DNA from 3 places in the Gordonia sp. VNK21 genome. Region 3 is predicted to be linked to each of the others. Evidence: predicted binding sites of a transcription regulator. Region 3 holds the regulator's gene; each other region holds the start of a gene.
What was found. Region 3 encodes LexA, which represses DNA repair genes until DNA is damaged. Its sites were predicted from a motif close to CGAACANNTGTTCG; they were not measured.
Positions count from the first base shown of each region.

Region 1: a site for LexA is predicted at 4,670-4,683, ahead of ACJMNC_RS08440 (alpha-ketoglutarate-dependent dioxygenase AlkB). Genes of this name have one in related genera too.
Region 2: a site for LexA is predicted at 7,776-7,789, ahead of ACJMNC_RS07150 (DUF222 domain-containing protein). Genes of this name have one in related genera too.

Region 1 is NZ_JBJURU010000006.1:123,939-133,428, forward strand. It holds gene ACJMNC_RS08420 (helicase-associated domain-containing protein) at 1-713, shown strand, start outside; gene ACJMNC_RS08425 (DNA repair helicase XPB) at 767-2,410, shown strand; gene ACJMNC_RS08430 (pyridoxal phosphate-dependent aminotransferase) at 2,407-3,576, shown strand; gene ACJMNC_RS08435 (TetR/AcrR family transcriptional regulator) at 3,675-4,304, shown strand; gene ACJMNC_RS08440 (alpha-ketoglutarate-dependent dioxygenase AlkB) at 4,707-5,342, shown strand; gene ACJMNC_RS08445 (oxidoreductase) at 5,352-6,230, opposite strand; gene ACJMNC_RS08450 (adenylate/guanylate cyclase domain-containing protein) at 6,307-8,121, opposite strand; gene ACJMNC_RS08455 (YceI family protein) at 8,233-8,781, opposite strand; gene ACJMNC_RS08460 (LGFP repeat-containing protein) at 8,900-9,490, opposite strand, start outside.
Region 2 is NZ_JBJURU010000005.1:62,296-71,785, forward strand. It holds gene ACJMNC_RS07125 (alkaline phosphatase D family protein) at 1-1,080, opposite strand, end outside; gene ACJMNC_RS07130 (phosphatase PAP2 family protein) at 1,265-2,437, shown strand; gene ACJMNC_RS07135 (diguanylate cyclase domain-containing protein) at 2,669-3,598, shown strand; gene ACJMNC_RS07140 (acyl-CoA dehydrogenase family protein) at 3,729-4,961, shown strand; gene ACJMNC_RS07145 (acyl-CoA dehydrogenase family protein) at 5,009-6,148, shown strand; gene ACJMNC_RS07150 (DUF222 domain-containing protein) at 6,197-7,651, opposite strand; gene ACJMNC_RS07155 (thioesterase family protein) at 8,495-9,262, opposite strand.
Region 3 is NZ_JBJURU010000001.1:267,733-277,222, forward strand. It holds gene hrpA (ATP-dependent RNA helicase HrpA) at 1-2,524, shown strand, start outside; gene nrdR (transcriptional regulator NrdR) at 2,542-3,009, opposite strand; gene ACJMNC_RS01370 (LysM peptidoglycan-binding domain-containing protein) at 3,075-3,446, opposite strand; gene lexA (transcriptional repressor LexA) at 3,814-4,533, shown strand; gene ACJMNC_RS01380 (phosphoenolpyruvate--protein phosphotransferase) at 4,594-6,294, opposite strand; gene ACJMNC_RS01385 (DeoR/GlpR family DNA-binding transcription regulator) at 6,427-7,224, shown strand; gene ACJMNC_RS01390 (1-phosphofructokinase family hexose kinase) at 7,221-8,168, shown strand; gene ACJMNC_RS01395 (fructose-specific PTS transporter subunit EIIC) at 8,202-9,490, shown strand, end outside.

The DNA.
Region 1 (9,490 bases), on a different contig from region 3:
TCCGCCGGGCCCTCGACACCGGACGCAGCGGCGCCGAACTGGTCGAGCTGTTCACCACCGCCTCACAGACCCCGGTCCCGCAGTCGCTGACCTACCTGATCGAGGACGTCGCACGCCGGCACGGCCGGCTGCGGGTGGGGCTGGCGTCGTCGTTCGTCCGCTGCGAGGATCCGGCGACGCTGGCCGAGGTACTGCGCAGCGATGCGGCCGCCGAACTGTCACTGCGGGCGCTGGCGCCCACGGTGGCCGTCTCCCCCGCCCCGGTCCGCGATGTGCTCGTCGCCCTGCAGACGGCGGGTTTCGCCCCGGCCGGCGAGGACTCCTCCGGCGCCCTGATCGACCTGCGCAGCCGCGGCGGCCGGGTTCCTGCCCGCAGACCGCCGGGCCGCCCGGCGCACCGGCGGTCCCGTCCCGGGCCCGGGCAGCTGGCCGCGGTGATCAGCCGGATGCGGGCCTCCGACCGGGCCGAGGCCCCGCGCGATCCGGACGTCTTCGCCTCCGGCGGCGGCGCCTCCACTCCGGCGCTGATCCAGCTCGCCATCCGCAGCGGCCGAACCCTGCGCATCGGCTACGTCGACGCCACCGGGGTGGCCAGCCGCCACCTGGTGAGCCCGTCGGCCATCTCCGCGGGTCAGCTGGTGGGCACCGCCGGCGACGACGACGAGCCGCAGCGGTTCTCGCTGCACCGCATCACCGCCGTCGACGTCCTGTAGCGTTCGGTGGCCCTGACCTGACAGCCGGGCCGCCGATCTGGACAATGGATCGGGTGACTGACGGACCGTTGATCGTGCAATCGGACAAGACTCTGCTGCTGGAAGTGGACCACCGCGATGCCGGTGAGGCGCGGGCGGCGATCGCCCCGTTCGCCGAGCTCGAACGGGCGCCCGAGCACGTTCACACCTACCGGGTCACGCCGCTGGCGCTGTGGAATGCGCGGGCCGCCGGTCACGACGCCGAGCAGGTGGTCGACGCCCTCGTCTCGTTCTCCCGGTATCCGGTGCCGCAGCCGCTGCTGGTGGACATCGTCGACACCATGGGCCGCTTCGGCCGGCTGCAGCTGGTCAAGAGCCCGGTGCACGGTCTGACCCTGGTCTCCCTCGACCGCGCGGTCCTCGAGGAGGTGCTGCGCAACAAGAAGGTGGCGCCGATGCTCGGCGACCGGATCGACGACGACACAGTCGTCGTGCATCCGTCCGAGCGCGGCCGGCTCAAGCAGGTGCTGCTCAAGATCGGCTGGCCGGCCGAGGATCTGGCCGGGTACGTCGACGGCGAGGCGCATCCGATCGCCCTGGAGCAGGACGACTGGGAGCTGCGCGACTACCAGCAGCTGGCCGCGGACTCGTTCTGGGCCGGCGGCAGCGGTGTGGTGGTGCTGCCCTGCGGCGCCGGCAAGACGATGGTGGGCGCGGCCGCGATGGCCAAGGCGCAGGCCACCACCTTGATCCTGGTGACCAACACGGTCGCGGGCCGGCAGTGGAAGCGGGAGCTGGTGGCGCGCACCAGCCTCACCGAGGACGAGATCGGCGAGTACTCCGGCGAGAAGAAGGAGATCCGCCCGGTCACCATCGCCACCTACCAGGTGATGACCCGCAAATCGAAGGGCGAGTACAAGAACCTGGACCTGTTCGACTCCCGCGACTGGGGGCTGATCGTCTACGACGAGGTCCATCTGCTGCCCGCGCCGGTGTTCCGGATGACCGCCGATCTGCAGTCCCGCCGCCGGCTGGGTCTGACCGCCACACTGGTCCGCGAGGACGGCCGGGAGGGCGACGTGTTCAGCCTGATCGGTCCCAAACGCTACGACGCGCCGTGGAAGGACATCGAGGCGCAGGGCTGGATCGCCCCGGCCGACTGCGTCGAGGTGCGGGTGACCATGACCGACGAGGAGCGGCTGCAGTACGCGGTGGCCGAGGCCGACGAGAAGTACAAGCTCTGCTCCACCGCGCATTCGAAGCTGCGGGTGGTGCGCTCGATCCTCGAACAGCACCGGGGTTCGCCGACGCTGGTGATCGGCGCCTACATCGATCAGCTCGAGGAGCTGGGCCGGGAGCTCGACTGCCCGGTGATCCAGGGGTCGACCCGCAACAAGGAGCGCGAGCGGCTCTTCGACGCCTTCCGCAGCGGTGAACTGCAGACCCTGGTGGTCTCCAAGGTGGCCAACTTCTCCATCGACCTGCCGGAGGCCTCGGTGGCCGTGCAGGTCTCGGGCACCTTCGGCTCCCGGCAGGAGGAGGCGCAGCGGCTGGGCCGGCTGCTGCGGCCCAAGGCCGACGGCGGTCAGGCGCACTTCTACTCCGTGGTCTCGCGCGACAGCCTCGACGCCGACTACGCGGCCCACCGGCAGCGTTTCCTGGCCGAACAGGGCTACGCCTACCGCATCATCGACGCCGACGATCTGCCGCTGGTATGAGCGGCGACCGGCAGCCCATGGTGGCGCGGCTGCGGCCCTTCGCGTCGACGATCTTCGCCGAGATGTCGGCGCTGGCCGTGGCGCACGACGCGGTGAACCTGGGGCAGGGCTTCCCGGACGCCGACGGCCCGGCGGCCATGCTCGAGGCGGCGCGGCAGGCGATCGCCGACGGCCGGAACCAGTATCCGCCGGGGGCCGGCGTCCCCGAACTGCGCGCGGCGATCAGCGAACACCAGCGGGCCCGGTACGGGCTCGAGTACCACCCGGACGATCAGGTGCTGGTGACCGTCGGCGCCACCGAGGCGATCGCCGGGGCGGTGCTCGGTGTGGTGGAGCCGGGCCGCGAGGTGGTGATGATCGAGCCGTACTACGACTCGTACGCCGCGGTCGTGGCACTGGCCGGCGCGGTCCGCAAGACGGTGCCCCTGGTGCCCGACGGCGACGGTTTCCGCCTCGACCTGGATGCGCTGGCGGCGGCGTTCGGCCCGAATACCGCCGCGGTGCTGGTGAATTCGCCGCACAATCCGACCGGCACGGTGCTCACCGATGCGGAGCTGACCCGGATCGGTGAGCTGGCGATCGAGCACGACGCGGTGGTGATCACCGACGAGGTGTACGAGCATCTGCTCTTCGACGGCCGCCCGCATCGGCCGATGGCCGCCTTCGACGGCCTGTACGAGCGGACCCTGCGGATCTCCGGGGCCGCCAAGACCTTCAATGTGACCGGCTGGAAGGTGGGCTGGATCAGCGGTCCGGCGCCGCTGGTGGCCGCCGCCCGGGCGGCGAAGCAGTACCTGTCCTACGTGGGCAGCGGCCCGTTCCAGCCGGCGGTGGCGCTGGCGCTGCGCACCGAGCTGGACTGGGTGGCGCAGTCGGCGCAGGAGCTGCAGGCCAAGCGGGATCTGCTGCGCGCGGCCCTGGCCGACGCCGGGCTGACCGTGCACCGCAGCGAGGCCACCTACTTCGTGCTGGCCGATCCGCGACCGCTGGGATTCTCCGACGGCGCGGCGCTGTGCCGGGAGATGCCGGAACGGATCGGAGTGGCCGCGGTGCCGGTCGGGGCCTTCGTCGACGATCATCCGCGCTGGGATCATCTGGTGCGGTTCGCCTTCGCCAAATCGGATGCGGCGATCGCCGAGGCGGGGCGACGGCTGCGCGCGCTGTGAGCCGGCGGCGGGGTGCGGTGCGAGTACTATCCTGGGGGCGAGACGCGCCGCTCAAGCGACTGTCCGCACCAGCAGCGAGAGTCCAAGGGGGATTCACCATGTCCGCAGTGCCGCCAGACGCCGACGCGGACCCGCAGCTGCGCCGGAAACGCAGCAACACCCGCCGCCGGCTGCTCGAGTCCGCATTCGACGTCTTCGCCGCCAAGGGTTTCGGTCAGACCACCGTGCATGACGTCTGCGACGCGGCCGGCTTCACCCGGGGCGCCTTCTACTCCAACTTCACCTCCCTCGACGAGCTGTATCTGGAGATGTGGCAGCAGTATTCGGACGGGCTGGTCGCGCAGATCGGCGAGATCGGCGATACGCTGGCCACCACCGGTCCGGTGAGCATCGAGACGCTGGTGCGCGCCGTGGACGAGGGCCTGGGCTTCGATCCGTCGTGGTTCCAGCTCTCCACCGAGTTCACCGCGATCGCCGGCCGCAAGCCGGCGGTGCTCGCCCTGCTGCGCGCCCAGGAGCAGAAGGTCCAGGCAGCCCTGGCGCCGGTGCTGCGTTCGCTGCTCGCGGGCAGCGGCCGCACGGCGGTCGACGACGCCGAGCTGTGCGCGGCCGTCGTCGCCGTCCACGACGGCACCCTCGTCCAGTGCATGATCGAAGAAGACGTCGCTCTCGCCCGCGCCCGCCGGGTCCGCCTCCTCACCAACACCATCGAGGCCTACACCGTCTGACCCCCGCCGCACCCTCGGCCGAGTGCCGGCGAGCCCCTCGGTGGCCGAGCTCCGGCGACCCCCCTTGGTCGCCGAGTACCGGCGCCCCCCTTGGTGGCCGGGTTCCGGCGAGTCCCCCGGGCTGGGCGGTCTATCAAGCCCCCTGGTCGCCGAGTCCCGGCGAGCCCCCCTGGTCGCCGAGTCCCGGCGAGCCCCCTTGCTGGCCGAGTCCCGGCGAGCCCCCCTTGCTGGCCGAGTACCGGCGAGCCCCCCTTGCTGGCCGAGTGCCGGCGAGCCCCCTTTGGTGGCCGAGTACCGGCGAGCCCCCTTTGGTGGCCGAGTGCCGCCCGAGGAACGAGGGCGGTGTATCGAGGCCCACCCTCAGTCGAACACATTTTCGACATCGCGGGGTAGAGTGACGTCATGCGCGGCGGAATCCAGGAGTCCCTCTTCGACGCACCCGACGAGACGGTCACCGCGGTGCACCCGCTGGCCGGGGGCGTGCGCCGCCGTGAACTGTCCCACGGCGCCTGGGTGGATCTGCGGCCGGGCTGGTTGACCGGGGCCAGCGCCTTGTTCGACCGGCTGCGCGAGCACGTCCCCTGGCACGGCGAACGACGGCAGATGTACGACAGCATGCTCACGGTGCCGCGCCTGATGGCGCACTACGACGCCGACCGCCCGCTCCCCGATCCACTGCTGGTGCAGCTGCGCGACGAGCTGAGCAGTCACTACCGGCGCGAGCTCCCCGACGGCTTCGCCACCGCCGGCCTGTGCCTGTACCGCGACGGATCGGATTCGGTGGCCTGGCACGGCGACCGGATCGGCCGCGGCGACTACGAGGACACTCTGATCGCCATCGTCTCGCTCGGCGCGCCGCGCACGCTGGCGCTGCGCCCGCGCGGCGGCGGCGCCTCTCTGCGGATGACCATGGGCAACGGCGACCTGCTGGTGATGGGCGGCAGCTGCCAGCGCACCTGGGATCATGCGGTGCCCAAGACGGCGGCCGGCTGCGGCCCGCGGATCAGCGTGCAGTTCCGGCCGCGCGGGGTGCGGTGACCCGCCCGCTCAGACGGGGAAGCTGACCCCGGTGAGATCCGCGGCCTTGTCCCACAGCCGTCCGCGAAGCTGCTGGTCGTCGGCCACCTTGCGGTAGCCGCAACGGACCGGGGCGCCGCGCATGCCGCCGAAGTCCTTGGGGCCGTAGAACTCGCCGTTGTCGGCCTCCGGCGCGGTGGCCGCGAACAGCGCCGGCAGGGCGCCGTCCGCCGCGGACTGCGCGAACGGGGTCTTGTTGCCCAGCGCCATGACCGAATCCATCCAGGAGTCGGTGTGCCCCTGCAGATCGGTGGCGGCGTACCCGGGGTGAGCGATCAGCGAGGACGTCGACGATCCGGCGCCGGCCAGGCGCCGGGCCAGTTCCAGCCCGAACATCAGGTCGGCGAGTTTGGAGTCGCCGTAGGCGATCCAGCGCTGGTAGCGCCGGTGCTCCCAGTTGAGGTCGTCGACGTTGAGCCGGGCGAGCCGGTGCATGGCCGAGCTCATGGTGACCACCCGGTCGGCGACCCGGTCGAGCACGAGGCCGGTGAGCGCGAAGTGGCCCAGGAAGTTGGTGCCGATCTGCATCTCGAAGCCGTCCGCGGTGCGCGCCCGCGGCACGGCCATCACACCGGCGTTGTTGATCAGCACGTCGGCGCCGGCGAAGCCGTCGGCGAAGCGCCGCACCGAGTCCAGGGAGGCGAGGTCGAGTTCGGCGACCGTCGCGGACGGGCCGATCTGCTCGGCCACGGCGCGCGCCTTGTCCTGGTTGCGGCAGGCCAGGGTCACCTGCGCGCCCGCGGCGCCCAGGGCGAGCGCCAGTTGCGCGCCCAGCCCGCTGTTGGCGCCGGTGATCGTCACCTTCCGCCCGGTCTGGTCCCCCAGATTCCGCATCGACCAGCCGCTCATATCGGTGTCCCTTCTCGTGACGAACTTCGGTCAGCCTACCCACTGACGTGGCATCGGTCACCGGGGACCATCCGGGTCAGGCCGGCGGCGCGCCGTCGTCGACCGGTGGGCGCGCCGCTCCGGTCTGCCTGGCCGGAGCGGCGTGCCGCGGTTCGCGGGCGCTGGTGCCGCCGCGCACCAGGGTCTGGTACGGGAGTTTGACCAGTTCGGCGAGCACACTGCCCAGGGTCGGCGGCACCGCGTGACTGGCCATTCCGCGCGGGACGAAGATCTCGGTGACCTCGGCCCTGCCGCGCAACGTCACACGCTCGGAGGAACGCCAGTGCTGCGCTTCGGTTTCCGCGGCCGCGGCCACCGCCCGCCCGCCCGCACAGATCGGCGAGGCACCGTCCTTGGCCCGGTCGCAGAGCCGGGCGCACTCGTTCACCGGATCGCCGATGACGGTGTACTCGTGGCGGGTCTGTGCGCCGATGTTCCCGGCGAAGACCCGCCCGTAACTCACCCCGATGCCCCAGGACAGCGGCAGCTTCTCGGCCAGCACCTCGCCGAGCTCGCGGGCCGCGGCGAGTGCCGCACCGGCCGGGTCGTCGAGCACTGTGGGCGCCCCGAAGACCACCAGTGCCGCGTCGCCCTCGAATTTGTTGATCAGCCCGTTGTGCCGTTCCACCACTTCGGCGGCGAGCGAGAAGAAGGCGTTGAGGACCACCGCGGTCTCCCGCGGATCGCGGTTCTCGGCGAAGGCCGTCGACCCGGTGATGTCGACGAAGAGCACCGCCGCGTCGGCGTTGGCGCCGGTCATCTCCCCCTGCTGTTCGAGGGCCAGGCGGGCCACCGTGTCGCCGACGTGCCGGGAGAAGATCTCACGCATCCGTTCGCGTTCCTGCAGGCCGTCGAGCATGCCGTTGAGCCCGCTCTGCAGGATGCCGAGCTCGGAGGAGTCGTAGACGGCCACGCGGGAGGTGAAGTCGCCGCCGGCCGCGGACTGGATCACCTCGCGCATCTCGGTGAGCGGGTCGGCGATGGACCGGCCCACCAGGGTGATCACCCGCAGGCCGGAGAGCAGGGCGACGCCGGCGAGGAAGATCGACGCCCAGTCCACCCGGCCGGCCACCGGCGCCACCCAGTCCATCCAGCGGCCGAAGTTGATGACGATCAGGCCCAGCATGGGCACGGCTGTGGACACCGACCAGACCACGATCATCCGCTCGCGGACCCCGTGCACCACGCGGGACTCGGAGTTTCCGCTGAGCGCCATGACGGCCATCGGCCGGACCACCGACTCGACGAACAGGTAGGTCAGGCAGGCGGAGGTGACGGCGGCCAGCGAGAAGGCCCCGCCCACCGCGGCCAGGAACGGCAGACTCACATCGGCGACCAGGGCGTAGATGCCGATGCTCACCACCCAGCCGAGAACGTCGCTGTAGGCCTGTTTGAGCGGGATGTTGCGCACCGCTCTGCGGCGTTCGGCGTCGGCCACCTCGCCCGAGATGAACCAGTCGGTCTGGGGTTTGAGCTGCAGCCCGGCCGCGATCAGAGTCACCAGGCCGCCGATCAGCACGGCCCAGAACATGTCCCAGAAGGACGGGTGGTCGACGGCGGTGTGCACGCTCAGCCGGCCGCCGTTGAAGGCGAGCAGCACCAGCAGGAAGGTCTCGATGGTGATCAGCACCCGCGCACCGAGACCGACCACCAGACTGACCGCGATAGCCCGGTTGGCGATGCGCCGTCGCCGGTCCATATCCAGGGCCCGCCAGTCCTCGGCGAGGTAGCCGCCGGCCCCGCGTGCCTCGCCGGTGCCCAGCGGGCCGCCGATCAGCTGCGCGAAGGAGAGCCGGTCCGCCTGGTCGGCGAGGCGATGCAGCAGGCCGCGAGCCCATTCCCGCTCAACCACGACTCACCTCCCGCCTCGAGCGCTCTGGCTTGCAGAGTACCCAAGCCCGGGAGGCGAGCGGAGGCGTGCTGCCGGGCCGGACCGCCTCAGCGGCCCGCCGGCGGGAGCGGACTACTGCGCGAGTCCGGCTTCGATCTCGAGCGTGATGGTGATCTTGTCGCCGACGACGGTGCCGCCGGTCTCGAGCGGCATCTCGATGTCGATGCCGAAGTCCTTGCGGTTGATCACGGTGCCGGCCTCGAATCCGGCGACCGGGCCGTTGCCCATGCCCGGGTTGACGCCGTTGAACTCGAGCTTGAGATCGACCGGCTTGGTGACGCCCTTGAGGGTGAAGTCGCCGTGCACCACGTAGTCGTCGCCGTCGGCGTCGACGGAGGTGGAGACGAAGGTGGCCTTGGGGAACTTCTCGGCGTCGAAGAAGTCGGCCGAGCGCACGTGCGCGTCACGCTGCTCGTTGTGGGTGCTGATGGAGGTGACGTCGATGTCGGCGGTCACCGACGGGGTGCCGTCCTCGGCGACGGTGATCACGCCGGAGAAGTTACCGAAGTTGCCGCGAACCTTGGACACCATCAGATGCCGCACGGAGAAGCCCACGGTGGAGTGGGCGGGGTCGATGTTCCAGGTGCCGGCGGTCAGCAGAGGGGTGGCGTTGATGCTCATGAGTGCTCCTTGTGGAAAGTCGGACGTCTATCGAATCGCTCGATACCCAGAATAACCGGACTATGGTCCGCTTGATTCCGTGGCTCCGGACTTTGTGGCAGGAGTCACATCTCCGCCCCTATTCGTCCCCTTCCGGGTCCCCGCCTTTCGCGTTCTCGCTCGCCGCGTTCTCACCGTCCGAGTCCCCGCCTTCCGAGTCCCCGCCCTCCGACGCCGCCTCTGCCGGCCTGTCGTCGCCGCTGAGCAGGCCCAGCGTCACGTCGTCGCCGCTGTGCTCGGCGTCGCCGACGGCGTTGTTCTCGTACGCCACCTGCAGGCCGGTGTCTCCGGATTCGAAGTTCACCACCAGCGTGGGCGAGTCGACCGGCTCGTCTCCGTCGAAGACCAGCCGCATCCCCTCCGGCTCGTCGGGCAGATCGACGGGGATCGGGGTCAGCACCTCCTTCGGCGGCGCGGCCTCGGCCGGGGCGGTCTGCGTGGTCTGCGTCGTCGAATCGATCGTCGATCCCTCACTCTGGTCGGCGGTTGTGCGGTCCTTCTCCTTCGTACCAGCCGGCCCGGCGAGACGGGCCGCCTCCGATGCCTTCGACGTCCCGGGCTTCTTCGTCTTCGCCGGTTTCTGCTTGTCCTTCGCCGGCTTCGACTTCGCCGGCTTCGTCTTCGCGGGCTTCACCTGCTTCGGCGCCGCCGCCGGGGCCGGGGCCGGGGC
Region 2 (9,490 bases), on a different contig from region 3:
GACCAGCGGAGCGATCATCACGCTGGTGCCCACCACCTGCCAGCGGGCGCCGGAGGTGGTGACCGAATCCTCGAGCCACCGATACTGCTGTTTGCCGGTCATGGTGCGGTTCGGGTCCTGCTGCTCACGGAAATCCGTCATGCTGAGCTGCTCGTCCCGGTACGAGCGCAGGTCCGGGACGATGATCTCGGCGAGCGAGCCGAAGCGCAGCCGGCGGTACAGATGCTGGCCGCCGCGTATCGCGTTCGGCCGCACCGGCATCCATTCGAAATAGGCCTGGGTGCTGGCCGCCTTGCGGGCCCGCCAGCTGCCCTGCTTGGCCGGGTCGTGGTTCTCGGCACCGTTGCGCCAGGAATCGTTCGCCGACTCGTGGTCGTCCCACATGCACAGGAAGGGCACCCGGGCGTGCAGCAGCGCCAGGTCCGGATCGCTCCGGTACCGGCCGAAGCGGATGCGGTAGTCGGCCGGAGTCACGGTGTCGTGATCGGGCGCGGTGCGGCGGACCGTGGTCCCGTAGACGCCCGGATACTCCCCGGTGCCGTACTCGTAGGTGTAGTCGCCCAGGTGCAGCACCAGATCGAGGTCGTCGCGCTGGGCCATGGCCCGGTAGCCCTGGAAGTAGCCGGCCTCGTAGTTGGCGCACGAACACACCCCGATGCGCAGCCGGTCGACGGCGGCCGCGGTGGCCGGCGCGGTCCAGGTGCGGCCGGTACGCGAGCGCTGTCCGGCACGCGGACCGTCGACCAGGGTGAATCGGTAGTAGTAGCGGGTGCCGGGCGTCAGGCCGGTGACGTCCACCTTGACGGTGTGGTCGCGGTCGGCGGTGGTGACCACCGTGGCGCTGCGGACGATGCGGCTGAAGCCGGAGTCCCGGGCGATCTCCCAGCGGACCGTCGCCGACGGTCCACGCCCGGACCCGGGGTCGGCGCCGGCGACCGGGGTGACCCGGGTCCACAGAATCACCGCCTCGGGCAGCGGATCGCCGGAGGCCACCCCGTGGACAAAGGCCTGGTCGTCCCGGGCGGCGGCGGGGGCGGCGAAACGGGTGGCGGCGGCACCGGCCAGGCCGGCGGCGGACACATGAAGCAGTCGACGTCGATCAATCACCCGAGGGAACTTATGGGCCGCAGGTGAGCATTCGCTGATGCGCATGCTGCGCGGAGGTGAACAGCGAGTACGGGGAATCCGCCGTTCACCCACGCGTCACCACGGCGTCGCCCGGGCGTTCGGGAATGCTCATCCGGATCGGGTGAACTGATCGCCTGTGACCGGATTGCGTACCCTCGTCCCCCTGCTTCGTTCAGTGCTGTCGCTGACCGTCATCGCCGCCGTCACGGCCGGCTTGCTGCTGGTGCCCGCACCCGCGGGCGCCGCCCCGCGCAAGCCGACGCCGGCGCCGTTCCCGGCCGGTGCCATCGCCACCGTGTACTCCTCGGACGTCAGCTCACACGGGCTCGTCTACACCGACGTGGTGGACGGCTTCACCGAACTGCAGAAGAACCATCCCGCGGTGATGCGGCAGAACCTGGACACCGTGATCGCGGTGAACAACGCTGCGGCCGGCGACCGGGCGCTGGTGAACCGGGCGCTGGCCGATGAGCACGACGATCTGCTGGTGACCATGTCCGATGCGCTCGGCGAGGAACTCGGTGAACTGTTCCGCAAGGCGCTGGCCGACGGCCGGCTGCCCAAGACCGAGCAGCTGCTGTCCGGTTCGCTGGCGCGCGGCGGCGGCCTGGCATCGTCGACCTTCGCCGAGAAGCTGATCTTCAACTACGACCGGCCGTTCGTCGTCGCCCCGAAGAAGATCAACGAGTACCACCGCGCCAGCGAGGAGGGCCCGTACGATGACGATCCGCTGAGCAAGGCCTTCCCGTCCGGGCACACCAATCAAGCCACCTGGAAGGCGATGCTGTGGGCCCTGGCGGTGCCCGAGTTCGCCGCCCCGCTACTGGTCCGCGCACAGGAGGTGGGCTACAACCGGCTGGTGATGGGTGTGCACTACCCGCTCGACGTGATCGGCGGCCGCATGACCGGCCTGGCCGCAGCCGCCGACCGGTGGAACGATCCGCGTTTCCGTCCGCTGATCCTGGCCGTCGGCGACGAGATCCGGGCCGAACTGCAGTGGCGCTGCGGCGCGAAGCTGGCGGTCTGCATCGCCGACGACACTCCGTACCTGGGTTCGGCGCAGCGGCAGGCGGCGGTCTCGGCGCAGCGGATGAACTACGACTTCACCCGCATCCATCGGCCCGCCCCGATGGTCGTGCCCGAGGCGGCGGTGTCGTTGCTCGAACGCAGCCGGCCCGAGCTGAGCGCCTCCGCGCGCCGGACTCTGCTGCGTGAGAGCGCACTGCCCGGCGGCTACCCGCTCGACGATCGTTCGGCGCGCGGCAGCTGGCAGCGTCTGGATCTGGTGCGCGCGCTGCTCGGTTCCTGAACCGGACGGTGAGGATTCGCCGGCCCGGGGTTCGCAGAACGGGATTCGCCGAACTGGGTTCGTCCGGCCCCGGCGACCTCTGGTGGCCTCACCGATCCCGATGCCGGCACCGGTAACGACGACGAGACCGTCAGGGATACTGAACATGGCGGTGGTCACTCCCCGCCGTGTACACCAGTGATCGGGGACGGGCGATGGGATTCTGCAGGCACGGCGCGATGGGATGCCGTCATGTCTGAGAACACCGTGGTCACCGGGATCGGCGAGCGGGTCTGGAGTGCCGCATTCGAGGCGAGTCCGGATTGCGTCAAACTGATCGACCCGGACGGGCGGCTGCTGCGGATCAACCGCACCGGCTGTGAGACCTTCGGTCTGCACGATGTGCACGCGGAGGACCTCAGCGCAGCGGAGCTGTACTGGCTCGACCTGCTGCCGCGCGAGGTCCGCGAGGCGGGGCGTGAGGCGCTGAGCCAGGCCGCGAACGGCCGGACCGTCCGGTTCCCGGGCACGAGCATCGACCCGGCGAACGGTGTGCGCCACTGGGACAACATGCTCCTGCCGGGCACCGGCCCAGACCACGGGCTGATCGTGGTGATCAGTCGCGACGTCACCGACCACCATCGGGCGGCCGAGCACCTGCGCGCGGCCTCGGAGGTGGACGACCTGACCGGGCTGCTGAACCGCCGGGCCCTGCTGGCCGCCGTCGACGAGCAGGTGCAGCGCTCCCGGACCTCGGGCGACGGCCTCGGTGTGCTCTTCTTCGATCTCGACCACCTCAAGGCCATCAACGACCGGTTCGGCCAGGCCGCCGGCGACGCGGCGCTGCAGTCGCTGGCCCGCGCGATCCGTTCGGCGCTGCCGGCCGGTGGCGCGGTGGCCGGCCGCTGGGGCGGCGGCGAGTTCGTGGTGTCCGTCGCCGGCGTCGGCACGGCGGCCGGACTCGATGCCCTGGCCGGCCGCGTGCAGGCCACGCTCGCCGGACCGGTGCGGTTCGCCCACCACGAGCTGGACCTGGCGGCGTCGGTCACCGCCGGCGGGGCGCTGCTCGAGGACGACGTCGACGATGCGCACGCCCTGATCAGTCTGGCCGACTGGGAGATGGCGGCGGAGAAGCGTCAGCGCAAGGGCGGGATCCGGGTCCGCGCCGCACAGGCCGGCTGACAGCACTTTCCCGCCCCGGCTCCGGCCTTCGACCCCCTCTCGGATCCCGCTGGCGATGAAGACGCGGGGAGCCTGATGCGCTACCGTCTCCACCAGACATATATTTGATACGAGAGAGATGAGCGCCCTCATGGACATGAGCTGGTCCGACGCCGACATCGCCTTCCGCGACGAGGTGCGAGCCTTCCTCGAGGAGAACCTGACTCCGGAACTGCGTGAGGCCGGACGGCTCGCCACCAGCGTCTATCCCGATCATTCGGCGTCGATGGCCTGGCAGGCGATCCTGCACGAGCGCGGCTGGGCCGCCCCGGCGTGGGCGGTGGAGCACGGCGGCTGCGACTGGACGCTCACCCAGCACTACATCTTCGCCCGCGAGTCGGTGCTGGCCGGTGCTCCCCCTCTCTCGCCGATGGGGATCCGGATGGTCGCGCACGCCATCGCCGCCTTCGGGACCGACGAGCAGAAGAACTTCTTCCTGCCCGGAATCCTGGACGGCAGTATCTTCTTCTGCCAGGGGTATTCGGAGCCGGAGTCCGGCTCGGACCTGGCGTCGCTGTCGATGGCGGCGGTACCGGACGGCGACGATCTGGTGGTGACCGGTTCCAAAATCTGGACCACGCATGCGAGCGAGGCGAACTGGATCTTCGCACTGGTGCGCACCTCGCGGACCGAGCGTAAGCAGCAGGGCATCACCTTTGTGCTGATCGACATGACCAGCCCGGGCATCGAGGTGCAGCCGCTGGTGATGGCGTCCGGCGAGGAGGTGCAGAATCAGGTCTTCTTCGATCAGGTGCGGGTACCCAAGAAGAACGTCCTCGGCGCGATCGACGAGGGATGGACCGTCGCCAAGTATCTGCTGATCTTCGAGCGTGGAGGCGGGGCGATGGCGCCGGCGCTGCAGGTGGAGACGGAGACCCTTGAGGCCGATGCGTCCACCGTGACCGGACCGTCGGGCGGACCGCTGATCGAGGAGCCGACCTTCGCCGCCCGGCTGGCCGAGCTCAAGATCCGCACCAAGGTTCTGGAGGTTCTCGAGTACCGGGCGCTGTCGGAACTGAGCGGCGCCAAGGCGGCCTCGCTGGCGTCGATGCTCAAGATTCTGGGTACCGAGCTGAGTCAGAAGATCACCGAACTCGGAGTGGAGGCGGCCGGGCTGCACGGCCGCGTGTATCAGCCTCATGCCACCCGTCCGGGCGGCCCGGTGGAGCAGTACATCCCGCCGGCCGACGGCTACATCAGTGGTGAGCCCTGGCAGGCCGTCGCGCCGCTCTGGTACCTGAACAACCGGGCCGGCTCGATCTACGCCGGCTCCAACGAGATCCAGCGCAACATCCTGGCCAAGGCCGCACTCGGTCTGTCCTGACCGTCCCGAACCGCCACAGCTTCAGCAGAATTCGAGAGAGTTTCCCGATGGACTTCACACGCACTGACGAACAGCAGATGCTCGCCGAGGGGCTCGGCAAGTACCTGTCCGACCGCTACGATCTGACGGCCAGCCGGACGGCGGCCAAGGTCGGTGCCGGCTGGCAGCCGGAGATCTGGCGGGATTTCGCCGGGGAGCTCGGGATTCTCGGCGCCACCCTGCCCGCCTCGGTGGGAGGCGACGACGGCGGACCGGAAGAGCTGATGGTGATCAGCGAGGCGCTCGGGCATGCGCTGGTCATCGAGCCCTTCGTCGACTCGGTGGTGCTCGGCGCCCGGTTGCTGGCCCGGATCGGCGGCGAGCAGGCCGACGAGCTGGCAGCCCGGATCGGCCGCGGTGAAGCGCTGACCGCGTTCGCCGCACTGGAGGACGGCTCCGGCGGTAACCCCGTCCATCAGGCGACCACCGCGCGCCGCGAGGGCGACGAGTGGGTGCTCGACGGCGCCAAGGCGGTGGTCACCACCGCCCCGCTGGCCGATCAGCTGATCGTCGTCGCCCGGGTCTCCGGTGAGGTTCGCGACGCCGACGGGGTCGCACTCTTCCTGGTCCCGCTCGGTGTGGATGCCCCGGAGGGCCTGACGCTGAAGGAGGTGCGCACCGTGGACGATCGACGGGCTGCCGACATCACGTTGGCCTCGGTGCGGCTTCCGGCAAGTGCGCTGCTCACCGAGGACGCCGGTGAGCTGATCGCGTACGCCTGGGACGAGGCGACGGCCGTGGTGGTCTCCGAAGCGGTGGGCGCGATGCGCAAGGTCTTCGACGACACGGTCGAGTACTCCAAGCAGCGCGAGCAGTTCGGCCAGCCGATCGGCTCGTTCCAGGCGCTGCAGCATCGGATGGTGGACATGCTGCTCGAGCTCGAGCAGGCGGTCGCCGCCCAATACCTGGCCACGCTGTCGTTGTCTGCGCCGGCGGCCGAACGCGCCGCGGCGGTGTCCGCGGCCAAGGTGACCATCGGCCGCGCGGCCCGGTTCATCGGACAGAACTCGGTGCAGTTGCACGGGGCGATGGGCATGACGGAGGAGCTGGCGATCGGCCACTACTTCCGACGGCTCACGGTGATCGAGAACGAGTTCGGTTCGGCCGACGCCCACATCGCGCGCTACCGCCAGGCCACCACGGTCTGAGCAACCCTCCGGTTCAGTCGGGGCCGGGTGGCCGGCCCGCGGGGCGGGTTACGCCCCCTCTGGTGGTGAGTGGGGGTTGTGTGGTGTGCGGTGTCCGATGTGGTGCATGGGGTTGACGGTGTAGTCGTGTCTGGTGCCGGTGATGCGCCAGCCGACCCGGCCGGTGTGGGGGCCTTCGGTGATGATGGTGGTTTCCCAGTGGCCGGGGGTTTTGCTGACGTGGCGGTTGTCGCCGCCGCAGGCGCCGCCGATGGTGTTGATGTCGGTGGTGCCGCCGTCGGCGTAGTCGAGGTCGGCGTGGTGGGCTTCGCATTGAGCGAACGGGCGGGTGCAGCCGGGCCTGGTGCAGCCGCGATCCCTTGCGAACATTGCGAGGCGTTGGGCTTTGTTGGCGAACCGTGACCGGCCGAGGTAGAGCACTTCGGCCGAGTGGTGGGCGAAGACGGCCAGGTGCCAGGTGGCGTCGGCGGCCATGTCGATCAGGTCGGGGACGGGGATGTGGGTGCCGGTGGCGGTGTACCCGGTCCCGGCCAACTCCGCCAGATCCTGGTGGTCGATGGTGACGACGAATTCGGCCGGCAACCGCGTGGGGTCACCGAGCGCCCCATGCCCCAATGCGAAGCGGCACAGCGCGACCAGGGCGTCGTGCTGACGTTGCCCGGGCGAGCGCAGGTCGCGTTTGCGGGCGGCGTCGAGGAGTTCGGGGTCGAGGCCGTCGGTGTCGACCGGACCGGTGGGGCTGTCGGGGTCGTCGGGGTTGTTCATCCCGGGTGCGGCCCATTTGGTCAGGACTACTTCGAGGAGGCCGCGCAGGGCTGGGGTGATCGAGCCGCGGAGCTTGGTCATCAACTGCTGATCCTGCGGCGACAACGTGACGGACCGTCGGCGTTGGCGGTCGGTGTCGTCGGCGAGTTCCCCGTCGGGGTCGAGGAGGGAGAGCAGTCGGTGTCCGACCATCCGCGTCTGCTCCGGCGTCAACGTGACCGCAGACGCGGTCAGATCTGCTTCGGCGCGTGCGCGTTGGTCGACATCGACCGCGTGCGGGATCTTCTGCATGGTCTTGAAGATTTCGGTGACATGGTCGGCGCCGATCGTCCCGGCACTCAACGCTTCGGCGGCGGTCGGGCAGCGCGGTGGGAGTGGTTCGCCGGTCATCGACGTGAACTGTCCGACCGCTTCGGCCAGGAGACGACGGCGGCGGGCTTCGGCGGCGGACAGGTGCAGGATGCCGACGAGGTAGCCGCCCAGGCTCGCTCCACCGGCCTGCTGGTAGGAGCCGCGGTCACTGATTTCGACGAGGAGTTGTGCCTCGGCGGCATCGATCAGGCGGCGGGCGCGTTCACATCCCTCGGTGAGGTCGGTGAGCTGGCGGTCGGTGCAGCCGGTGTAGTCGGCGCGGGTCAACTTGGCTTGCTTGGCGGCGGCGGCGGTGATCAGGGCTTGGAGTTCGATCGGATCGTCGGGCAGCACCATTGTGCTGGTGTCGTCGATGCTGGTCGTCATCGCGTGGTCACCTCCCCCGAAGTGCTGTGCCGACTATCTCGTTGTGCGTTGGTCGTGCTGGTCGGGCTGCGCTGTGCCCTGTCTTACTAGTTCAACGATGATGTGATGTGTTCTGTTCCCATATCGACTAAATGTTCGAACTATTTTTCTTGAGTTCAGAGTATGACTGACCTCTGACATCCTTACGGCGGTCGTGGTTCTTTGCGGCGGATGGTCGGAACTCCGCGCACCGACCGGCCGAGAAGCACCGGAGTTGCAGGTGCAGGATGCTGGGGAGATGGTCGTCGGGCTCAGTCTGCCGGCCGGGAGTGCGTCGGTGGCGGCGATCAGGCGCCGCTCCCGTTCGAGGACGGGAATGGGCTGGGCGAGTTGCTCGTCGGTGCAGTCGGCGCGAGTGAACCGGACCAGTGTCGCGGCTGCGGCCCCGAGCAGGGCTTGGAATGCGATCGGATCATGGGGCAGCACCGCTATGGTGCCGTCGTCGCTTGTCGTCATATGTGCTCACACCCCCCCGCAGTGCCCGCGCCGACTATCTCGTTGTGCGTTTCCGGACCGAGTCTTCGCCGGTGCAGATTCCCCTTCTCACCTGGCGAAACAGCTCGATCCGATGTCTTGAGTTCAGAGTACGACGCGCCTACGACATTCAGGGCGGCGCCGAGAACGACACAGTGGGGACGAGCAGACTCGCGATGACCGAGTTCCCGATACTGCTCCGCAGGGCACCCCGACACTGCTCCGCAGGGCACCCCGTCACTGCTCCGCAGGGCACCCCGTCACTGCTCCGCAGAGCACCCCGTCACTGCTCCGCAGGGCACCCCGACACGCTCCGCAGGGCACCCCTGTCTACTGCTCCCGGACGGCCAGAATCTGCGCGATCGCCCCGATGGGGCCGTTCTCGTCATGCAGGGTGGTCTGCGTCAGCCCGGTGCCGGCCGGCCCGAACGAGACCGCTGTGTCGTAACCCAGCCAGCCCGGCTCCGGATCGCGGAACAGGTGCACGGTCAGATCGACGTTCGGGAAGGCCACCTCGGTGGGGTCACGGCGCACGGCCATGCCGTTGGCGATGTCGAAGAGCGCGGCGGTCTGCGCCAGCGCGGAGACCGGCTCGTCGAGCAGCGGGACGTCGCTGCGGATCCAGAACTGCGCGTCGCCCGGGCCCGCCGACCGGCGCCGCACCTCGATCGAGGCGATCATCCCGCCCGGCCATACGGTGGTCGGGTCGTAGTCCTCGAAGGTCTCCGGTGCTCCCAGCCGCGGCAGCGGGCTTCCCGCGAGCGCCGCAGTGTCCGTCGCGGTCAGCAGCCAGGCGCGGGCCCGCACCCCCGGCCGGCCACCGTGACTGAGCACCGCCTCCACCAGTTCCACCGACTTCCCGGGGCGCAGCACCGTCACCTCGGTCTGGTACTCCTCGAGCGGCAGCGGACCGAGGATGTCGAACGACAGCCGACCCAGACGCATGCCGTCACGGCCACGGGCCGTGCGATCCTGCTCGATCAGATGGGTGAGCAGACCGAACACCGGCGCGATGTGAATCTCCCGAGTGTTCCATGCACCACCGGTGTGCTCGGTGGGCATGAAGGCGTGCTCGCCGGTGCGCAGAAAGTAGGGCACGTGAACCTCCCGGAGTGTGGCCGCATGGGCTGTCGGCAAAGATCGTCCGCTCACAGCCGGTCCGAAAGCGATCTGCCCTCGGAGGCCGTGTCTGCGGACGATCTTTGCAGAACCTAGAACGGGTCGACTCGTCGGCCCAGGACCGGCAGCGAGATCCTCGCCCCGGTGTCCCGGCGCTTGTGCTCCAGGAAGCGCATCGTGGTGTCGAAGTCGTCGAAGAAGGGCAAC
Region 3 (9,490 bases):
CTCCGAACTCGGCGCGGTCACCGGCATCGATTCGGCGACCGCCGATCTCACCCCGGTCGGCACCACTCTGTCGCGGCTGCCGATCGATCCGAGACTGGCCCGGATGCTCGTCGCCGGCCGCGACAACGGTTGTCTCGATCACGTGCTGGTGATCGTCGCCGCACTGTCCCTGCCCGATGTGCGCGAGTTCCCGGCGGACCGGCGGGAGGCCGCCGCCGCGGCACACCGCGAGTACGCGGTGCCAGGATCGGAGTTCCTCAGCCGGCTCAAGCTCTGGTCGTACCTTCAGGAGCAGCGGGACGCGATGTCGGGCAACGCCTTCCGTCGCTGGTGTGAACGGAACTTCTTGCACTATCTGCGCATCCGGGAGTGGACGGATCTGCATCGCCAGCTCCGGCGCACGGTCAAGGATCTGCGCTGGGAGGTGCCAGAGACCGCGATCGACGCCGACGCGATCCATCGCTCGCTGCTGGCCGGCCTGCTCACCAACGTCGGCGCCCGGGTCCACAACGACGCGAAGAACGGCGCATCGTCGCCGGCGGCCTCCGGAAAGGACCGGCGGCGCGGAGAATCGCGCGAGTATCTGGGCACCCGCGGCACCAAGTTTCTGATCTTCCCCGGTTCGGAGCTGGCCAAGAAGCCGCCGGGCTTCGTGATGGCCGCCGAGCTGGTGGAGACCTCCCGGCTGTACGCGCACACCGTCGCCGCCGTCGAACCCGAGTGGGTCGAGCAGCTCGCCGGCGAGCTGGTGACCCGCAGCTACAGCGAACCGGCCTGGTCCACCCGCCGTGGCGCTGTCACCGCCGTCGAGCGAGTGAGCCTCTACGGTGTCCCGCTGGTCACCGGCCGGCGAGTCAACTACGGATCCATCGACCCGGTGACCTCCCGGGAGATCTTCATCCAGGCCGCACTCGTCGAAGGCCGGTGGCGCACCCGTCACGCCTTCTTCGCGCACAACGCCTCGGTCCTCGCCGACGCCGAGGAGGCCGAGCATCGCGCCCGGCGCGCAGGGGTCCGGCTCTCGGATGAGGCCCTGTACGACTTCTACGCGCAGCGCATCCCGGCGAAGGTGGTCTCCGCCCGCCACTTCGACAGCTGGTGGAAGAAGGCGTCCCGCACCGACCCCGCCCTGCTGAACCTGCACGCCGAGGATCTCCGGCAGGACGACGGCCCCGACCCGGAGGACTTCCCGGAGGCCTGGCAGCAGGGCGCCACCCGCCTGGCACTGGCCTACCACTTCGAGCCGGGCACACCCGAGGACGGCGTCACCGTACTCATCCCCCGGCCGCTGCTCGCACACATCACCCCGACCGGCTTCGACTGGCTGGTTCCGGGCCTGCGCGTCGAGCTGGCCACCGCGCTGATCAAGTCACTGCCCAAGGGGCTGCGCAAATCGCTCTCCCCGGCCCAGCGCTACGCCGAACTAGCCCTCGACGGCCTGGCTCCGCGCACCCGACCGCTGCGCACCGCACTCGCCGAGCGGCTCAGCGAGATCACCCGGACCAGCCTGAGCCCCCAGGACTTCCGCGTCGACGCCCTGCCGCACCACCTGCGCATGCACTTCGCCGTGGTCGACGATCAGGGCGCGATCCTGCGGCGCGACGATGACCTGACCGCACTGCAGCAGCACTTCGCTCCGCGCACGGCTCCGGCCGCCGAGACCGTGGTGTACCGCGACTGGACCGCCGACGGTATCGGCACGCTCGCCCAGCAGCAGACCGAGACGGTCGCCGGCCAGCAGGTGGTGACCTTTCCGGGGCTGGCCCCGGCCGGCGACGGCGTGCGTCGGCTCGCCCGGACCTCGGCCGCGACCCGCGATGCGGGGGTGGCGGCGTCCGTCCAGGTGCTTCTCGAGATCGCGATCAGCCCGCCGAGCCGTAAGCTGGTCAACGGCCTGCCGCCGGCCGACAAGCTGGCACTGAGCCAGAATCCCTACCCGGACAACGACTCTCTGCTGGCGGACTGTACCCGCCGGGCCATCGCCGACGAACTGGTCCGACGTCCCGAGGTCGCCGGGCTGCGCGAGCCACGGGAGTTCGCGGCACTGCGCGACGAGCTCTCACCGGTGGTCCGCCAGGCCGCCCCCGAGTATTTCCTGCTGGCGGTCACCGCACTGCGGGAGACCACCGAACTGCGCCGGGCGATCGACGCCCGATCCGGTTCGGCGGCCGCCGACGACGTGGCCGAGCAGCTCGGCGAACTGGTCTTCGACGGCTTCGTCGCACTCACCCCGCTACGCCGGCTGCGCAGCCTGCCACGCTATCTGCAGGCCGCACGGCTGCGACTGGAGTCGCTGCCCGGCTCGACGGCACGAGACGCGGCCGGCATGGCCGTGCTGGACCGCGTCTTCGCGCACTGGAATCAGCGGCTGGCGCAACTGCCCGAGGGCCGGCAGCAGGCGCTCAGCGAGCAGATCGCCTGGCCCATCGAGGAATTGCGGGTCAGTCTGTTCGCGCAGCAGCTCGGCACCGACGGGCCGATCTCGGAGAAGCGTGTCGTCAAGGAGATCGACGCCTTCCGCTGACCGCCCGACGGCCGGACTCAGCTCGCCGGTGTGCGTCCGGCGCGGTCACGCCGCAGATCGTCGATCTCGCGCTGGAAGTCGTCGGCCGAGTCGAACGACCGGTACACCGAGGCGAACCGGAGGTAGGCCACCTCGTCGAGTTCGCGCAGCGGCCCCAGGATGGCCAGTCCCACTTCGTTGCTCGGGATCTCGGCCGATCCGGAGGCGCGGACGGCGTCCTCGACGGTTTCGGCGAGTTTGGCGAGGGCGTCCTCGTCCACCGCGCGGCCCTGGCAGGCCCGGCGAACCCCCTTCATCACCTTCTCGCGGCTGAACGGCTCGGTGACCCCGTTGCGTTTGACCACGGCCAGCACTGCGGACTCGACCGTGGTGAAACGGCGCCCGCAGGCACTGCAGGATCGCCGGCGCCGGATGACCAGCCCATCGTCGGACGCGCGGGAGTCGACTACTCGGGTGTCGTCGTTCTTGCAGAACGGGCAGCGCATGGCCTCCAGCCTACCCGTGCGGCACCCGGCGCAGCGCATGGCACTCCCCTCCCGGTTCCGCGGCCTCAGCGGTACCGCGGCACCACCAGGGCCTGCCCCGGACGCAGTCCCGCCGAGGAGAGATCGTTGAGTTCCCGCACCACATCGATCACCCCGGACGGCGGCAGATCCGGAGCGATCCGCCGGGCCAGTGCCGTCAGCGACTCCCCGCTGCGCACGTGCACCACTTCGGTGACGCTCGGCGTACCGGTGGCGGCCTCCTGCGCCTGGCCGCCGACCAGGGCCAGCACCCACACCAGCCCGGCGAGCACCACCCCGGCGAGCAGTCCGGCGGCCCAGCGCCGGCGCCGCACGATCTGCGCCGACGGCCGCACCGGGCGGCCCACCGCGGCACGCACCGGCGGCGCGGTGTTCGAATCCGCCGATCGAACATCCATACCGCCCCCGCGAGTCCCCCGGTCGGGGGACATCCGGGCCGTGCGGGCGGTTCCGCGGCGCCGTTCGAGCCGGCGTCCGGTCGGCCGGCAGGGCTGTTCGACGTCCGTCCGGCGCACCGGCGCGGGGCCGGCGACACGGGGAACATCGCAGGTCATGACGGCCTCGACAGCCGATCCCGAGGTCTGTGCGGGGCGGTGGAGCACGCTCTGCGTCATCGCCTTCTCCTATCGTTCAGGTGTTCGATGAACTCTTGTTCGATAGTAAACACCACCCCTCGGACATTGTCTGCAACACGTCGAACAATTGTTTGAAATCTGTGACCGAGCCGACTAGATTGGCGATATCACCACCAGGAGAGGACGCACGATGACCGACGGTCCCAGCAACAGCGATATCCCGGCCGGTGCCGACGGTCCGGAGCTGTCGACGGCCACCCTCGAAGCCTCACTGACCCAGCGGCAGCGCGAGGTGCTCGAGTACATCCGCAGTTCGGTGCGTGAGCGCGGCTATCCGCCGAGCATCCGCGAGATCGGCGAGGCCGTCGGCCTCACCTCCACGTCCTCGGTGGCCCACCAGTTGCGCACCCTCGAGCGCCGCGGTCTGCTCAAACGCGATCCTCACCGTCCGCGGGCGGTCAACGTCCGTGACGACAACCGCACCCCGCCGTCCGGCGGCGCGGCGGCGGTCGCCGAATCCGACGATCAGCTGCCCGCACCGGCGTACGTCCCCGTGCTGGGCCGGATCGCGGCGGGCGGGCCGATCCTGGCCGAGCAGGCAGTCGAGGACGTCTTCCCACTGCCCAAGGAGCTCGTCGGAGAGGGCTCGCTCTTCCTGCTCCGGGTGGTCGGCGAGTCGATGATCGACGCGGCCATCTGCGACGGCGACTGGGTGGTGGTCCGCCAGCAGAACGTGGCCGAGAACGGCGACATCGTCGCCGCGATGATCGACGGCGAGGCCACCGTGAAGACCTTCAAGCGGGTCGACGGCCACGTCTGGCTGATGCCCCACAACGAGCACTTCGAGCCGATCCCCGGCGACGACGCCGCCGTCCTCGGCAAGGTGGTCACGGTGATGCGCCGAGTCTGACGGCGGCGCGCGTCAGGGCCTCAGTCCGTCAGGACTTCAGTCCCTCAGTCCGTCAGGATTTCAGTTCCTCAGCGCGGTCCGCGCGGCGTCCCGGGCCGCCTGTGCGCTGTCCGCGGCCGTCGCCGCAGCGGCGGCGGCCCGGCACTGGTCGAGCGTCACCGAGCCGAGCTGCAGACCCACGGCCGGCCCGGCCTTCGCGGCCGCCGACAGCGAGGTCACGCCCAGGCCCACCAGCACGCAGGCCAGCAGCGGATCGGCGGCCGCTTCGCCGCACACCCCGACCTGTTTGCCCTGGGCGGCGCCGGCGGCACCGACGCGTTCGATGAGACTGAGCACGGCCGGCTGCCAGGGATCGGTGAGCGAGGCCAGTTCCGGGGACATCCGGTCCGCGGCCATCGTGTACTGGGTCAGGTCGTTGGTGCCGATCGAGACGAAGTCCACCTCGGCCAGGATCTTGTCGGCCTGAATGGCCGCCGAGGGCACCTCCACCATGACACCGGGGATCATGCCGCGCGCGCGGACCTGGCCGGCGAATTCCCGGGCCTCGGCCACCGTGGCGATCATCGGGGCCATCACCCAGGGGGTGGCCCGGTCGCCCTCCGCGGCCTGCGCCAGCGCGTCGAGCTGGTGCTCGCGGATCTCCGGGTGCAGCGCGATGATGCGGTTGCCGCGCACCCCCATCGCCGGATTCGCCTCGTCCCGATGGTCGACGAACTTGAGCGGCTTGTCCGAGCCGGCGTCGAGGGTCCGGATCACCACCTTCTGCCCGGGGAAGGCATCGATGACCTCCCGGTACAGCTCGGCCTGGTCGGCCACCGAGGGCTCGTCCGCACGGTCGAGGAAGGCGAGCTCGGTGCGGAAGAGCCCCACGCCCTCGAGGACTCCCGGCTCCGCCGCGCTGCGCGCGGACGCACCGTCGGCCACATTGGCCAGGATCAGCACCTCGTGGCCGTCAGCGGTCCGTCCCGGGCCGCGCCACGCCGCCGCGCGCTCGGCCAGTTCGGCGGCGGCGCGGGCGGCCGCCGAGACCGCCTCGGCATCCGGATTCACCCCCACCGTTCCCAGGCCTCCGTCGACGAAAGCCGTTGCACCGGTGGGCACCTGGTCGAGATCGGCGATGGCCACCACGCACGGGATGCCGAGCTGGCGGGCGATGATCGCCGTGTGGCTCGACGGCCCACCGAGGCGGGTCGCCAGCGCGATGATGCGGCCCGGATCGAGACCTGCGGTGTCGGCCGGCGCCAGGTCGTCGGCGCACAGGATCGACGGGACGTCGGGGGTGGGGATACCCGGCTCGGGAAGGCCCAGCAGTTCCGCGACGACGCGATCGCGGACGTCCTTGAGGTCGGTGACCCGCTCGGCCATCAGACCGCCGACCTTGGTGAACATCTCGACGAACTGCTCGGTGGCCGCGGCGGCGGCGGCCGGGGCGGGAGTGCCGTCTCCGATGAGCTTGCCGGCCGCACCGAGCCAGCCCCGATCCTTCGCCAGACCCGCGGTGGCGGCCAGCACCTCGGCCGCCGCACCGGAACTGCGGGAGGCCCGCTCGGTCAACCTCCCGGCGACGGTGTCGGCCGCGGCGGCCAGCCGTTCCTTCTCCGCGTCGCGGTCGTCCTCCGGAATGGTGGCGGCGTCGCCGAGGTCCGGTTCGGGCCGGTCGCCGGGCCGGATGACCGGACCGTAGGCCAGTCCGGCGACGACCGGAGTGCCGGTGACGACCGGGTCGGCGCCGTAGGTGTGCGCGGGATCGACGGACTGCATGCTCTTGGGCCTTTCGTTCAGCGAGTCGGCGGAAAACCGCACATTTCCACAGAAATCAATGTAAATACAGATGTGACAGTGTTGATTCGGGCACGGGACCCCGTCAACCAGGACTCTACTCAGGACGGTGGAATGTACGCGGAGGAACGGCAGCAGGCCATCGCGAACGAGGTTCGCGAGCGGGGCCGGGTCTCCGTGGCCGAGTTGTCCCACCGCTTCGACGTGACCGGTGAGACCGTCCGGCGCGACCTGGCCGTACTGGCCCAGGCCGGTCAGGTCACCCGGGTGCACGGCGGCGCAGTCCGCACCGACGTGGGGGTGATCGTCGACGAGGCCGACCTGCCCGCCCGTCAGCGATCGCACCAGCCGGAGAAGAAGGCGATCGGTGCCGCGGCCCTGGAACTGCTGCCGCCCTCCGGTGGCACCGTCCTCTTCGACGCCGGCACCACCACACACCAGGCGGCCTCCGCTCTGGCCGCGGCGCAGCCCGCCGACACCCGGCTGACCCTGGTGACCAATTCGCTGCCCATCGCCGCCACCCTGACCGACGCCTGCTCGGCCGGGGCGCAGCGCCGCGAGGTGCTGATGACCGGCGGCCGGCTGCGTCCGAAGACCCAGGCCGCCGTCGGTACGGCGACGATCGAGCAACTCGGCCGGCTGCGGCTCTCCGTCGGTTTCCTCGGCACCAACGGCTTGAGCGTGCGGCACGGCCTGTCCACACCCGATCCGGATGAGGCCGCGGTCAAACGCGCGATGATCGCCGCCGTCGATCGCGTCGTGGTGCTGGCCGACTCCTCCAAGATCAACCGGGAAGACCTGGTGAGCTTCGGCGACCTCGACGAGGTGGACGTGCTCATCACCGATCGCGGCATCGACGCGGCCTTCGCCGCCGAGCTGGCCGCCAGGGACATCGAAGTGGTGATCGCATGATCGTGACCGTGACGGCCAATCCGAGTGTGGACCGCACCATCGAATTGACCGGCGAACTGCGCCGCGGCCAGGTGCTGCGGGCGGCGGGCTCGCAGAGCCAGCCCGGCGGCAAGGGCATCAACGTCGCCCGCGCCGTGGCCGCCGCCGAACTGGACGTGCTGGCCCTGCTGCCGGCCGCCGACGGCGACCCGTTGCTGAACCAGCTCGACCAGACCGGACTGCCGTATCGCACCATTCCGGTGTCCGCACCGGTGCGCACCAACATCACGGTGGTCGAACCGGACGGCACCACCACCAAGATCAACGAGCCCGGGGCGGCCCTCACCGACGCCGCTGTGGACGCCCTGACCGATCAGGTGCTGGCCGCCGCTCAGGACGCCGGCTGGCTGGCGCTGTGCGGCTCGGTGCCGCCGGGACTGCCGCTGGACTGGTACGGCCGGATCATCGGCCGGCTCACCGGCAGCGGGGTCCGCACCGCCGTCGACACCTCCGGATCACCGCTGGCCGCCGCCGCCGAAGCCGGGGCCGCACTGCTCAAACCGAACGCCGAGGAGCTGGCCTGGCTCACCGGTGCCGACGGCGCCGCGATGGAGGCGCAGGCCGCCGCCGGCGATCCGTCGGCCGCGGTGACCGCCGCCGCGGCGCTCGCCGCCCGCACCGGCGGCGCCGTCCTGACCACGCTCGGCGGCGCCGGTGCCCTGCTGACCACGCCGGAGGGCACCTGGCAGGCCACCGCGCCGCGGATTCAGGTGCGCAGCACGGTCGGCGCCGGTGACTCGTCCCTGGCCGGTTACCTGATCGCGCACAGCCGCGGCGCGGGCCCGGAAGGGCTGCTGGCGACAGCCGTGGCCTACGGCTCGGCCGCCGCCGCCCTGCCCGGCACCACCCCACCGACTCCCGGCCAGACCGATCCGTCCGCGGTGACGGTGCGGCGACTGTCCTGACCCCCCAGAATCCCCCGTCCGAAGGAAGTTGCGATGTCCGAACCGATCATCACCACCGAGCTGGTAGTGCTCGACGTCGATGCCGGCGCCGACGCCACGTCGGTGATCACGACCCTGGCCGGTGTGCTCGCCGACCACGGCCGGACCACCGATCCCCAGGCGCTCATCGACGCGGCCGTCGCCCGGGAGAGCAAATCCCCCACCGGCCTGCCCGGAGGCCTGGCCATCCCACACGCCCGCGTCGCGGGAGTCACCACCGCGTCCCTGGGCTTCGCCCGGCTGAGCACGAAGGCCGACTTCGGCGCGCCGGACGGTCCGGCCGACCTGGTCTTCCTCATCGCCGCCCCGGACGGGGCCGGCAGCGAGCACATGAAGCTGCTGAGTTCGCTGGCCCGTGCCCTCGTCCGCCCGGAGTTCGTGCAGGCCCTGCGTGACGCGCCCGACGCCGCCGCGGTGGTCACCCTGGTCGACGGCGCCGTCTCCCCCGCCCCGGCCACACCGGCACCGGCCGAGGCGGCCGCCGCGGCGTCGTCGCCCGACGAGCCGGAGACGCAGGCCCCGGTCAGGCACCTGCTGGCCGTCACCGCCTGCCCCACCGGCATCGCCCACACCTACATGGCCGCCGACGCGTTGAAACTGGCCGCCGAACGCGCGGGCGTGGAGCTGGCGGTCGAGACGCAGGGCTCATCGGGCACCACCCCGTTCACCGCCGAGCAGCTCGCCGGGGCCGAGGCCGTCATCTTCGCCACCGATGTGGGGGTCAAGGGCCGCGACCGCTTCGCCGGCAAGCCGGTGATCGCCTCGAGCGTCAAACGCGGCATCAACGAGCCCGACGCGATGATCGCCGAGGCGGTGGCCGCCGCGGACGATCCGCACGCCGCTCGCGTCACCTCCGACGGACACGGCGAGAGCGACGAATCCGCAGCCTCCGGGGTCGGTTTCGGCGGGCGCCTCAAGCAGGCCCTGCTCACCGGGGTCAGCTACATGATCCCGTTCGTCGCGGCCGGCGGTCTGCTGATGGCCCTGGGGTTCCTGTTCGGCGGTTACGAGATCTCCAACACCACCGTCTGCGCGCCGCAGACGATCACCGACGGGCAGGTCGTCTATCCGGACGGCTGCAGTTCGATCGCCGGCACCGGCGGCTCGATGAACGACGCGTACTTCTACGCCCTCAACAACACCCTGTGGAATCTGCCGCCCGACGGACTCCTGCAATACCTCGGGGCGGTCTTCTTCGCCCTCGGCTCGCTGGCCATGGCGTTCATGGTTCCGGTCCTGGCCGGCTACATCTCATACGCCATCGCCGACCGGCCCGGTATCGC